Regions from separate parts of the Methylobacterium sp. Ger2507 genome, predicted to be linked through region 3. Evidence: riboswitches for the same ligand, from Rfam matches in the RefSeq annotation. Region 3 holds a riboswitch; each other region holds the start of a gene.

Evidence for each region. A riboswitch is a leader RNA that binds a small molecule or an ion and turns the genes downstream of it on or off. The one in region 3 is predicted to bind cobalamin.
Region 1: it holds a riboswitch for cobalamin, as region 3 does, so the genes downstream of both, ACV7NL_RS17305 (TonB-dependent receptor) here and ACV7NL_RS23835 (TonB-dependent receptor) in region 3, are expected to answer to the same signal.
Region 2: it holds a riboswitch for cobalamin, as region 3 does, so the genes downstream of both, ACV7NL_RS12130 (TonB-dependent receptor) here and ACV7NL_RS23835 (TonB-dependent receptor) in region 3, are expected to answer to the same signal.
Region 4: it holds a riboswitch for cobalamin, as region 3 does, so the genes downstream of both, ACV7NL_RS07455 (CbtB domain-containing protein) here and ACV7NL_RS23835 (TonB-dependent receptor) in region 3, are expected to answer to the same signal.

What each region holds. Positions count from the first base shown of each region.
Region 1 covers NZ_JBUYVC010000001.1:3,759,734-3,762,611, reverse strand. The annotation lists gene ACV7NL_RS17315 (multicopper oxidase family protein) at 1-412, shown strand, start outside; gene ACV7NL_RS17310 (DUF2934 domain-containing protein) at 496-699, opposite strand; cobalamin riboswitch at 808-1,011, shown strand; gene ACV7NL_RS17305 (TonB-dependent receptor) at 1,465-2,878, shown strand, end outside.
Region 2 covers NZ_JBUYVC010000001.1:2,621,441-2,624,318, forward strand. The annotation lists gene ACV7NL_RS12130 (TonB-dependent receptor) at 1-1,471, opposite strand, end outside; cobalamin riboswitch at 1,578-1,779, opposite strand; gene ACV7NL_RS12135 (hypothetical protein) at 1,917-2,507, opposite strand; gene ACV7NL_RS12140 (hypothetical protein) at 2,750-2,878, shown strand, end outside.
Region 3 covers NZ_JBUYVC010000002.1:49,401-52,278, reverse strand. The annotation lists gene ACV7NL_RS23835 (TonB-dependent receptor) at 1-2,087, opposite strand, end outside; cobalamin riboswitch at 2,195-2,393, opposite strand; gene ACV7NL_RS23830 (TadE/TadG family type IV pilus assembly protein) at 2,871-2,878, opposite strand, start outside.
Region 4 covers NZ_JBUYVC010000001.1:1,599,134-1,602,011, reverse strand. The annotation lists gene cobO (cob(I)yrinic acid a,c-diamide adenosyltransferase) at 1-290, opposite strand, end outside; gene cobU (bifunctional adenosylcobinamide kinase/adenosylcobinamide-phosphate guanylyltransferase) at 287-820, opposite strand; cobalamin riboswitch at 905-1,097, shown strand; gene ACV7NL_RS07455 (CbtB domain-containing protein) at 1,171-1,347, shown strand; gene ACV7NL_RS07450 (CbtA family protein) at 1,375-2,130, shown strand; gene ACV7NL_RS07445 (DUF1636 family protein) at 2,123-2,599, shown strand; gene cobW (cobalamin biosynthesis protein CobW) at 2,596-2,878, shown strand, end outside.

The sequences.
Region 1 (2,878 bases), on a different contig from region 3:
CGCCATGCCGGGCATGGATCACGGCGGAACCGCGAAAGGCGGTGCCGCCTCCGCCAAGCCGCCCGGCAGCCACGACATGAAGTTCCTGATCAACAACAAGAGCTTCGACATGACCCGCATCGACGAGGTCTCGAAGGTCGGTCAGGTCGAACAATGGGACATCGTCAACCAATCGGACATGGATCACCCGTTCCATGTCCACGGAACCCAGTTCCAGATCGTCGCCTACGAGAAGGACGGACAGGTCAGGACCCCGGGCTATCGCGCCTGGAAGGACACCGTGAACGTCGTGCCCGGCGAGACGGTCCGGCTCCTGCTGCGCCAGGACCAGCCGGGGCCGCGCATGTACCATTGCCACATTCTCGAGCACGAGGAACTCGGCATGATGGGCGTGCTCGACGTCCGATCCTGACGGTTTTCCGTCCCAGCAGGCGGCACGCGCCTTACCGCGGGCCTCGTCGGCCTATCCTCGCCCGAAGGCGAGCGACGCCGGCCTCACCGGGCGGTCGTGTCGGCCCCCGGCGGCGTCTCCGAGGCGGTCCGGTCGGCGGCCGGCTTGCGGCGGGCCTGCTCGGCGCGGAGTTCCCGCTCGGCCATCAGCCAGAACTCGACCTCGAAGCCTTCGGGACGGTGGTTGCGCTCCCAGATCTCGTGGGCGCGCTCGCGGACCCGTTCGAACGTGATCCCATCCTCGGACATCGTGCTTCTGCTCCTTCGTGACCGGCGATCGCAGGTGCGACCCCCGCCGCGGGGCCAACGCTCCCGGGGGCAAATCGTCCCCGTCGATTGACGCCGGCGCCGGAAACCGCCTAGCTTCGGCGCGACGGTTCCTCGGATCGAGGATCAAAAGGGAACGCGGTGCGGGGCTCTGCCCCAACGCCGCGGCTGCCCCCGCAACTGTAAGCGGCGAGCCCATCATCAACACGTCACTGGGGGTTGCAAGCCTCTGGGAAGACGATGAGAGGGCGGTGACCCGCGAGCCAGGAGACCTGCCGTCAGTCGTGGTCACACGCGAAACGCATCGGGCGGGGTGTCCTGGTGGGTGTCGGGGCGTTCGCATGCGGCGAACGGACCGACCTCTTCGCGGTGACGTGCCACTCCGCGCGACCCGTCGCGTCAGCCGTCCCGTCGATGCCCGTCTGCGCCCGCGCGTCCCGCTCCCGTCCGCCTCGTCCGATCGCCCCGCGCGGTCCGAAGACGGCTGGCTTGCGGACAACGTCGCGTCCGGCACCACTCAGCGATTGTAACATTATAACATTCGCTTTAGCAGAGGTGGCTCGTCGGCCCTGGCCGATGCCCGCGCCCCTTCCCGGTTGTCCCATGGCCCTCGCCCAAATCCCGTCCCGATCCCCACGCGCCCGACGCGCACGGCAGGGCCACGTCTTGCCCCTGATATCCCGGCCCCCGATATCCCGGCCCCTCACATCCTGGCCGCTCGCGGCCCTGCTCGGCGGCCTGCTGCCGATGCCGGCCGACGCCGCGCCCGGCGAATCCCACTCGGCCGTCACCCTGGAGACCCTGGAGGTCGCGGGCTCCGGGCGCGGCGGCCCGCCGCCCGCCGAGGGGCTGAACCTGCGCAGCTCGAGCCGCAGCGCCAGCCGCCTCGGCCTGACGCCCCTGGAAACCCCCGCCAGCGTCGACGTGATCGCGGGTGAGACCACGCGCCTGCGCGGCCAGAACACGGTGGCGGAGGCCGTCACCCAGAACGCCACCGGCATCACCACGGTGGCGGCCCCCGGCAACGGCAACGGCGCCTTCACGGCCCGGGGCTTCGCCGGCCCGAACTCGATCCAGCAGCTCTACGACGGCACCCGCCTGTTCGTCGGGGCGGGCACCGTCACCTTCCCGTTCGACACCTGGAACGTCGAGCGCATCGAGGTGCTGCGCGGGCCGGCCTCCGTGCTCTACGGCGACGGCGCCATCGGCGGCGTGATCAACGTGGTGACGAAGAAGCCGGTCTTCACGCCCCTCAACGTGGCGCGCGCGGCCGTCGGCTCGGATGGTCTGGCGCGCTTGGCCCTCGATTCCGGCGGTCCCATCGGGGACGCGCTCGCCTACCGCCTCAACATCAGCGGCAACCGCGACGCGGGCTGGATCGCGCCGGACGGCGACTTCCGCAATCTCGCGGTCTCGGGCGCCCTGACCCTGCAGGCGAATCCGGACCTCGCCATCACCCTGAGCCATGATTTCGGCTACCAGGAGCCGGCCCGCTACTGGGGCACGCCGCTCATCGACGGGCGCATCCGCGACGCCATCCGGTTCAACAACTACAACGTCCGCGACGCCCAGATGCTCTGGACCGACAACTGGACGCAGCTGCGAGCGGAGTGGACGCCGAGCGCCGACATCACGATCCGCAACACCGCCTACCGGCTCCAGAGCCGGCGCCAGTGGCGGGACATCGAGCAATACGCCTTCAACCGTGATACCGGGCGGATCGATCGCTCGGCCTACACCGAGATCTATCACAGCCAGGAGCAGATCGGGAATCGCCTCGACGCGACGGTCCGGGGCACAGTGTTCGGATTCCGCAACGAATTCCTGGCCGGGTTCGACGTCAACGCCATCGCGTTCCGGCACACCAACAACTTCAGCTCCGAGGGCGGCGGCCTCACCACCAGCGTCGATCCCTTCGCCTATGACCCGGGTCTGTTCCCGGCCAATGGCCGCGCCACTCCGGCCTACGTCACCAACACGCGCCAGGCCTCGGTCTTCGCCGAGAACCGCCTGATCCTGTCCGATCAGCTCTCGCTGCTGGCCGGCATGCGCTACGACGCGCCGGTGCTGCACCGGACCAACCTCGTCACGGGCGCCGCCTTCGAGCAGGATTTCCAGGCGCTCAGCTACCGCTTCGGCGCCGTCTACAACCCGACCCCCC
Region 2 (2,878 bases), on a different contig from region 3:
CGTTGGAGTGGAAGCCGCCGCCGTAATTCACGAACAGCTCGGTCTCGAACCACGGACCGAGCACGAGGCCGAGCTTCGGGTTGACGATGCCGTCCCGTGCCGTGCCGGAATTGGCCGGCGTGTCCGAGCGGACATCGGCGGTGAATCCGTCGGCCCGGACACCGACGCTGGTGCGCAGCCAATCGGTCCAGCGCACCCGGTTCTCGACGTAGAGGGCGGCGCTCGCCTCCAGCACCCGGTCGTCCAGCACCGTCGAGCGGACCTGCCGCGCGGTGGTGTTGAACAGGCCGACGCGGATCGAGTCCGTGCGGGTCTGAAGCCCGATCTCGGTCTCCATCGGCAACCCGAAGAGGTCGCCCTGGACCATGTGGCTGATCTCGCCGCCGCCCAGAACCCGGCTGTCGCGCTGGCGGAACTGGTCGCCGCTGACCGGATCGTTGAGAAAATACGTGAAGTCGTTGAACAGGTTCATCCCATAGCGGATGACGTAGGCGTTCGCCCGGGTGATGCCGGCGTCGCTCGTCCGGCTCCAGCGTCCGGAGAGCGAGAAACGGCCGGTGTCGCCGCCATCCGTGGGGTTCAGGGCGCCGAAGCGGCCGATGATCCCCTCCGTGACGGCGCGCTCCGGGATCTGGTTGGTGGCGTTCCACCGGGCCCAGTAGGCCATGCCCGTCAGGGCGAAGCCGTCCAGGGCCGTGCCCTGGCTGTAGCGGACGACGCCGTTGAGCTTGGCCAGACGGTCCGGCACGTCCCAGGGGCCGTCATAGGTCTGGGCCTCGCCCGCCACCAGAAGGGTGCCCTGCCCGAGCGGTGCCGACGCGATGGTGAGCGCCCGCTTGTAGCCGAAGCTGCCGAAGGAGGTCAGGGCGAGGTTGCGGTCGGTCTTGTCGAGATAGTCGATCCGCACCGAACCGGCCGAGGCGAAGTCGCCATCGCGCACGAAGTAGGGACCCTTGTGGAACTCCACCGCGCCGACGAGTTCCGGGATCAGGAAGTTGAGGTCGGCATAGCCCTGTCCGTGGGCGTGGGTCCGCATGTTGACCGGCATGCCGTCGATCGAGAGCGCGATGTCGGTGCCGTGGTCGAGGTTGAACCCGCGCAGGAAGAACTGGTTGGCCTTCCCCTCCCCGGAATGCTGGGTGACGATGAGACCGGGCACGCTTTCCAGCACCTCTCCCGGTCGGGTGATCGGGCGGCTGTTGATCTGCGCACCCGATATCACCCCCGCGCTCGCCGCATCGACGGGCCTGAGACCGCCGCCGATGCCGATGACGCCGCCGACGAAGCCCGCCTGCGCGACCGGTCCGGTTCCGGGCGGCGCCGATGCCTCCGCCGTGACCGAGAGTTCAGCCAGGTTCGCCTCGGCCGCCTGGCCAGAGACCGGCCGGATCTGCGCGCCGTAAGGCACCAGGCCGGCGCAGGAGACCAGAAGGAGCGTTCGGTAGGGGGGCCGTGACGGGGCGGGCGACATGGGACCTCGGGCGACGTCTGTGGCACGTCACCGCGACGAGGTCGGTCCGTTCGCCGCATGCGAACGCCCCGACACCCACCAGGACACCCCGCCCGATGCGTTTCGCGTGTGACCACGATGGACGGCAGGTCTCCTGGCTCGCGGGTCACCGCCCTCTCATCGTCTTCCCAGGTGCCGGGGCACCCAGTGACGTGTTGATGATGGGCTCGCCGCTTACAGTTGCGGGGGCAGCCGCGGCGTTGGGCTCTCGCCCGCACCGCGTTCCCTTTTGATCCTCGATCCGAGGAACCGTCCGAGGTCAGAAGACCAGACGAAGCCCGACAGCGTCAATCGAACGCGCGGGAAATCGGCGTCCTGTGCTCCCTGTGCGACAGCCAGGGCCAAGCCCAGCGCCGGTGGGTCGGGGACAGCCGGGTGAAGGCTGGATGGGCGGCCGCCCCTCCGATCAGAGCGGGCGATCCCGATCCTGATCCGGGCTCCAGCTTCGCAGCGGCGAGGGTCCGATCTGGCGTTCGGCGCGGGGCGCCGACTCGTCCTCCAGCCAGGTGCGGGGGCCATTGGCATTGCCCCGGACGACGTCCCCGGCGACGATCGCGTGTCCGGAGGCGACCGCCACGATCAACTGGGTGGCGTAGGCCCTCGGACCGCTGCCCTTGAGGGACATGCCGGGTCCGCCCGGACGGAGCTTGCTGCCGAGCGCGCCCCAGAGGGGCGGTGTCTTGATCCGGCGCAAACCAAAGCCCTGGTCGATCAGGGCAGCGGCCGCCTCGATCTGGCCGTTGAGGAGAAGCAGGCCCGGCCGCGTCAGGCGGAAGGCATAGCTGCCTTCGTCGTCCTCCTCGACGAGGTTCACCAGCTTCAACGACAGGGCCTGACAGGCCGTGTCGACGTTGTCGCGGGTGAACTCGGCGTCGACGGCCAGCGGCCTCAGGGCTTGGCCCGAAATCCGGCAGGAAACCCGTTGGAGGAAGAAGCGACGTCTGGAAATCTGGCTCAGGCCCCATCCAAGCGCGATCGCGCGACGTGGGGCGATCATCCGCCGGACAGCATGGCGCCCGGAGGTTTCGGTCTGGTTGAGACGATCCGCGAGTTTCGGTGGCGGAATGCACGCCCTGGTTGACGATCCAGTGCCCGGCCCGATCCCGCGGGGACCCCGGTCTCGGACACCGAGGCGGCGCGGGCGCTCGCCCCCGCGAGCGGCCGATCGATGCCGGCCCTCTTGCTGTTCGCCCGTCACCGCCCTCTGTGAGCGGTCATCACCGCCGGGAGACATCGGACATGACGAAGCTGTTCATCGCCAACATCAGGACCGCCGAGGGACCCAAACCGCTGGTGACCGTGCGGGCCGCCGCCGAGGGCGAAGCCAGGCTGTTTCTCGAAGCCGCCTATCCGGACGACGAGATCCTC
Region 3 (2,878 bases):
GCGACGCCGTCCGCCCCCTCGCCCGGCAGGCGCGAGGTGTAGAAGTAGGTGATCTGGTCGGCCTTGGCGTTGGTCAGGTTCAGGATGTCGAGGGACAGGCTAACCCCATTGTCGAAATTGTAGCCGATGCGGCCGTTGAGGAGCGCGGTCGGCTTCGAACGCACGGAGTTGTCCTCGATCAGGGGGCGTGGCCCGAAGTAGCGCAACCGCATCGAGCCGAACCAGCCCAGGTCCTCGCCGAAGGTGATCCCGGCCGAGGCGATCGTGGTCGGTGCCTCCGGCACTCGGTTGCCGATGGGGTCACGGTCTGCGAACCGGGCGTTCGTTACCGTCAGGTCGCCTTCCAACGAGAGCCAGGGCGTCACCGCGTAGCGGTTGGTCCACTCGATGCCGAACCGGCGAGTAGGGCGGCTCGGCTCTGTCGTGCCGGTGTCGCCCTGAAACAGGTTCTCGGAGGCGAAATCCAGTCGGAACAGCGCTACCGCCGTTTCCAGCCCAGCGATGCTGCGGTTGCGGATGCCGATCTCCGAGCCCGTCGAGGGCACGAGGAAGGGCGAGCGGGCGATGTTGAACAGCGGGCTGGCCGGATCAATCGTGGCGGTAACGCCGCGCGCATCATTGGAGTGGAAGCCGCCGCCGTAGTTCACGAACAGCTCGGTATCGAACCAGGGGCCGAGCACGAGGCCGAGCTTCGGGTTGACGATGCCGTCCCGCGCCGTCCCCGAGTTGGCGGGCGTATCGGAGCGAACGTCGGCGTAGAACCCATCAGCACGGAAGCCGATGCTGGTGCGCAGCCAGTCGGTCCAGCGCACCCGGTTCTCGTAGTAGAACGCCGCGCTCGCCTCCAGCACCCGGTCGTCAAGCACGGTCGAGCGATACTGTCGCGCGATGGTGTTAAAGAGCCCAACCCGGATATCGTCGGTGCGGGTCTGCACCCCTATCTCGTTCTCCATCGGCAGCCCGAACAGGTCACCCTGGAAGGTGTGGCTGACCTCCCCGCCGCCGAGCACCCGACTGTCGCGCTGGCGGAACTGGTCGCCGTTCACTGGATCGTTGAGGAAGTAGGTGAAGTCGTTGAACAGGTTCATCTGGTACCGGATGACGTAGGCGTTCGCCCGCGTGATCCCGGCCTCGCTCGTCTGGCTCCAGCGCCCGGAGAGTGAGAAGCGGCCGGTGTCGCCGCCATCGTTGGGGTTTAGGGTCCCGTAGCGGCCGATGATACCCTCCGCCACGGCGCGCCCCGGTATCTGGTTCGTGGCGTTCCACTTCGCCCAATAGGCCATGCCGGTGAGCGCGAAGCCGTCGAGGGCCGTGCCCTGGCTATAGCGGACGACGGCGTTGAGCTTGGCGAGGCGATCCGGCACATCCCAGGGGCCGTCATAGGTCTGGGCCTCGCCTGCGACTAGTAGATTGCCTTGACCGAGGGGCGCGGACGCGATGGTGAGCGCGCGCTTGTAGCCGAAGCTACCGAAGGAGGTTAGCGCGAGGTTCCGGTCCACCTTGTCGAGGTAGTCGATCCGTACCGACCCAGCGGAAGCGAAGTCCCCATCCCGGACGAAGTACGGTCCCTTGTGGAACTCCACTGCGCCAACGAGTTCCGGAATTAGGAAGTTGAGGTCGGCGTAGCCCTGGCCGTGGGCATGGGTGCGCATGTTCACCGGCATGCCGTCGACGGAGATGGCGATGTCGGTGCCGTGGTCGAGGTTGAACCCGCGCAGGAAGAACTGGTTGGCCTTCCCCTCCCCGGAATGCTGGGTGACGATGAGCCCCGGCACGCTCTCCAGCACCTCGCCGGGGCGCGTGATCGGTCGGCTGTTAAGCGCCGCACCGGAAATGGTCCCCGCACTCGCCGCATCAACCGTGCGCAAACCGCCGCCGATGCCGGTCACGCCACCGACGTAGCCCGCACTAGCCGCAGGTCCGGTGATGCCGGCCACAGGCGTCTCGGCCGTCACCGAAAGTTCGGCGAGATTGGCTTCTGCAGCCTGAGAGGATGCTTGCTGTGCACGCGCCCCTGGGGACGAAAGGATGGCACAGGAAGCCAGAAGAAGCGTTCGGGAGGCGGTGTGTAAGCGAAGGGGGGACATGGGACCCTGGGCGACGTCTGTGGCACGTCACCGCGAAGACGCCAGCCCAGATGCCGCACAGCATCCGTCCCGACACCCATCAGGACACCCCGCCCGATGCGTTTCGCGTGTGACCACGGCTGACGGCAGGTCTCCTGGCTTGCGGGTCGCGGCCCTCTCATCGTCTTCCCAGGTCCGGGGACCCAGTGACGTGTTGATGATGGGCTCGCCGCTTACAGTTGCGGGGGCAGCCGTGGCTTCGGGCCTTCACCCTCACCGCGTTCCCTTTTGATCCTCGTGAGAGGAACCGTCAGGCATAAGGGGCATCACAGAACGCTACAGCGTCAATGCCGTCTTGGGTGTTTCCGGCCAGGTGTTGTTAGCGGGTGACAAGCTTCGGCCTACGAGTGCTTCAGTTCGTTGGCGGGCTACGTCTGCTGTCTGAACTCCCCAACCTAAAAGCGGACCGGCCAAAATTCACCCAACCCAGTCATTCCAAGGTGCCTCTCCGCTAGCCTGCCTCGCAAAAGCAGCTCGTGCGCCAAGCGCATAGCTCAGCGGTGTCGGATATCCGATCCGATACCCGACATCCTGCAGACATGCGTTCAACGCAAGCCGATGGCTTATGTTCGTCAAAACGCATCATTCTAACTATATCATAAATATCTATTGTCATTTTGAAATAGTCACCTAAATTTAGTCAAACATTTTATTTGATATAGATTAGAGTGAGTTGAAATCTACCCTCAGTTCATTATCCTGAGATTATCAGGAGCATGTTTTATCCATGCCAAGAATTTTATATTACTGTG
Region 4 (2,878 bases), on a different contig from region 3:
CCCTCGCCGAGGGTGTGCCAGTCGATCCGGTCTCCGAAGACCTGGAGCGCGTGCTTCTCGCCCGTGTCCCAGGCGCCCTTGATGAACTGGACCACGCCGACGCGCCAGCCATGGCCCAGCGCCCGCAGCATCAGCCCGAGGGCCGCCGTGGTCTTGCCCTTGCCGGGACCGGTGTTGACGATGAGAAGCCCCTTCTCGATCGTCTTGCCGGCGACCTCGGCGTCCTGCACCGCCTTGCGCTTCTCCATCTTTTCGCGATGGCGCTCGGCGTCGTTCACGGCGTCCGTCATGGGGTGGCTCCGGCTTGGGGTTTCACGATCAGGGGCAGGCCCGCCACCAGGAAGACGACGTGGTCGGCCTGTCGCGCGAGGCGCTGGTGCAGCCGCCCGGCGGCGTCGCGAAACCGGCGGGCCAGCACATTGTCCGGCACGATGCCGAGCCCGACCTCGTTGCCGACCAGCACCACCGGGCCGGGCGCCGCCGCGCAGGCCGCCAACAGCGCGGCGGTGGCGGCCTCCACGTCGGCCTCGGCCAGGATCAGGTTGGTGAGCCAGAGGGTGAGGCAATCGACCAGCACCGGCCCGGGCGCAGCGGCCACCGCCCCGGCCAGGTCCATCGGCACGTCCCGGGTGATCCAGTCGGCCGAGCGGCGCTCCCGGTGGAGCGCGATTCGGTCGCGCATCTCGTCGTCCCAGGCCTGCGCCGTGGCGAGGTACAGCCAGGGGGCGGGACAGGCCTCGATCAGCCCCTCCGCGTGGGCGCTCTTGCCGGAGCGCGCGCCGCCGAGCACGAGAGTCAGTCTGGGAGGGAGGTTCGGCATGAGCCTCCTGTGCCCGAAATCGAGCCCTCGGGTCAAAGGCCGGAATCCGATCCGGGCCGCGTTGTCAGCGCGACGGCAACCGCGTAGAAGCGTGGATCGGACGGTGCCCCGGCGACGGGGTGAAAAGGGAATGCGGTGAGGGGGCGACCCTGAAACCGCAGCTGCCCCCGCAACTGTGAGCGGAGACGGGACTGCCATCGGCCACTGGAGCGATCCGGGAAGGCGGCAGGACCAGCGACCCGCGAGCCAGGAGACCTGCCGCCGAGAGTGGACCTGCCATCGAGCGTGGACCTTCCGTCCACCCGATCGATCCGTGACGGCCGCCGGCGGGGCGGCCAGGAGATGAACCGATGTCGACCAACACCCTCGTCCTGACCGGCACCCGCACCAACGAGCGTCTCGGCGCCGTGCTCGTGGCCGCCTTCCTCGGCCTCGGCCTCGTGTTCATGGCGGGCTTCGCCCCCGCGATGGCGCTGCACAATGCGGCGCACGACTTCCGCCACAGCCAGAATTTCCCCTGCCACTGAGCGCCTCCGCTTAAGGCAGACACCCCCATGATCATCCGGCTCGTGTCGGCGGCCCTGGTCGCCGGCTTCCTCGCGGCTGTGGTCGCGACGGGCCTGCAGCTCGCGCTCACCTCGCCGCTCATCATCGCGGCCGAGCGCTACGAGACGCAGGCCTCGGCAGATCCCGCACGCCTGTCGCCCGCCTCCCTGGTCGTGCGCATCCACGGCGGTCACGATCACGGCACCAAGGACCCCTCGGTCGCGGGCGGCGAGGTGGCGCCCGACTGGCAGCCGGGCCCCGGCCTGCCGCGCATGGCCTTCACGGCGCTGGCCACCCTGGTGGGCGGCGTCGGCTACGCGCTGCTGCTCGGCGCCGTGCTGCTCGCCTGCAACCGCGAGCCCAGCCCCGAAACCGGCCTGCGCTTCGCCATCGGGGGGTTCCTCGCGGTGGCCCTGGCACCGGCTCTCGGGCTGGCGCCCGAACTGCCCGGCATGGCGGCGGCGCCGCTCGCCGACCGCCAGTTCTGGTGGGTGATGACGGCGCTCGCCACCGCCATGGGGCTGTACCTCATCGCGATCCGGCGCGCGCCGATCACCATCGCGGGGGGCATCGTGCTCCTGGTCGCCCCCCATCTCGCGGGCGCGCCGGAGACCAGCCACGCCGCCTCGAACCTGCCGGCGGCCTACGCGGCGCAGTTCGCCGCACGCTCGCTCGGCATCGCCTTCGTGTTCTGGGCCGTGATCGGGCTGGCCTATGGCTGGGCCTGGGGATTGTTCGGCAAGGCCCGGACGGCCCATGCCTGACCAGTTGCAGGATCAGATACCCAAAGACTCGCCTCGGACGGACAGCGCCGCCGTCACGCTCTACGTCTGCGCCACCTGCCGGGCGGCCGGGGACGTCTCCGAGCCACGCGCCGGGGCGCGCCTGCTCGCCGCCCTCCAGGAGGCGGTGAGCGCGGGCGGTCATCCGGGCATCACGGTCGAGAGCGTCGAGTGCCTCTCGGTGTGCAAGCGGCCCTGCACGGTGGCGGTCGCGTCGCAGGGGCGCTGGACCTACGTCTACGGCGATCTCGATCCGGTCGCCTCGGCCGGCATCATCCTGGACGGCGTCGCGCTCTATGCCGAGACGCCGGACGGCATCGTACCGTGGAAGGCCCGGCCGCAGGAATTCCGCAAGGGCGTCGTCGCCCGTATTCCGCCGTTCCCGCCGCCGCTCCCGCCCACATTCCCGCCGCCCGTCGCGGCGCCCCCCCATCCGGACGCCGCCGAATGACTCTTGTCGCCAAGATTCCCTGCACGATCGTCACGGGCTTCCTCGGGGCCGGCAAGACCACGCTGGTGCGCCACCTGGTCGAGAACGCCAACGGCCGCCGCCTCGCGATCATCGTCAACGAGTTCGGCGATATCGGCTTCGACGGCTCGTTCCTGGCGGCCTGCGGCATCGAGGGCTGCGGCGACGAGGACATCGTCGAACTGGCCAACGGCTGCATCTGCTGCACCGTGGCCGACGATTTCGTGCCGGCCCTGAACAAGCTCCTCGACCGGGCCGATC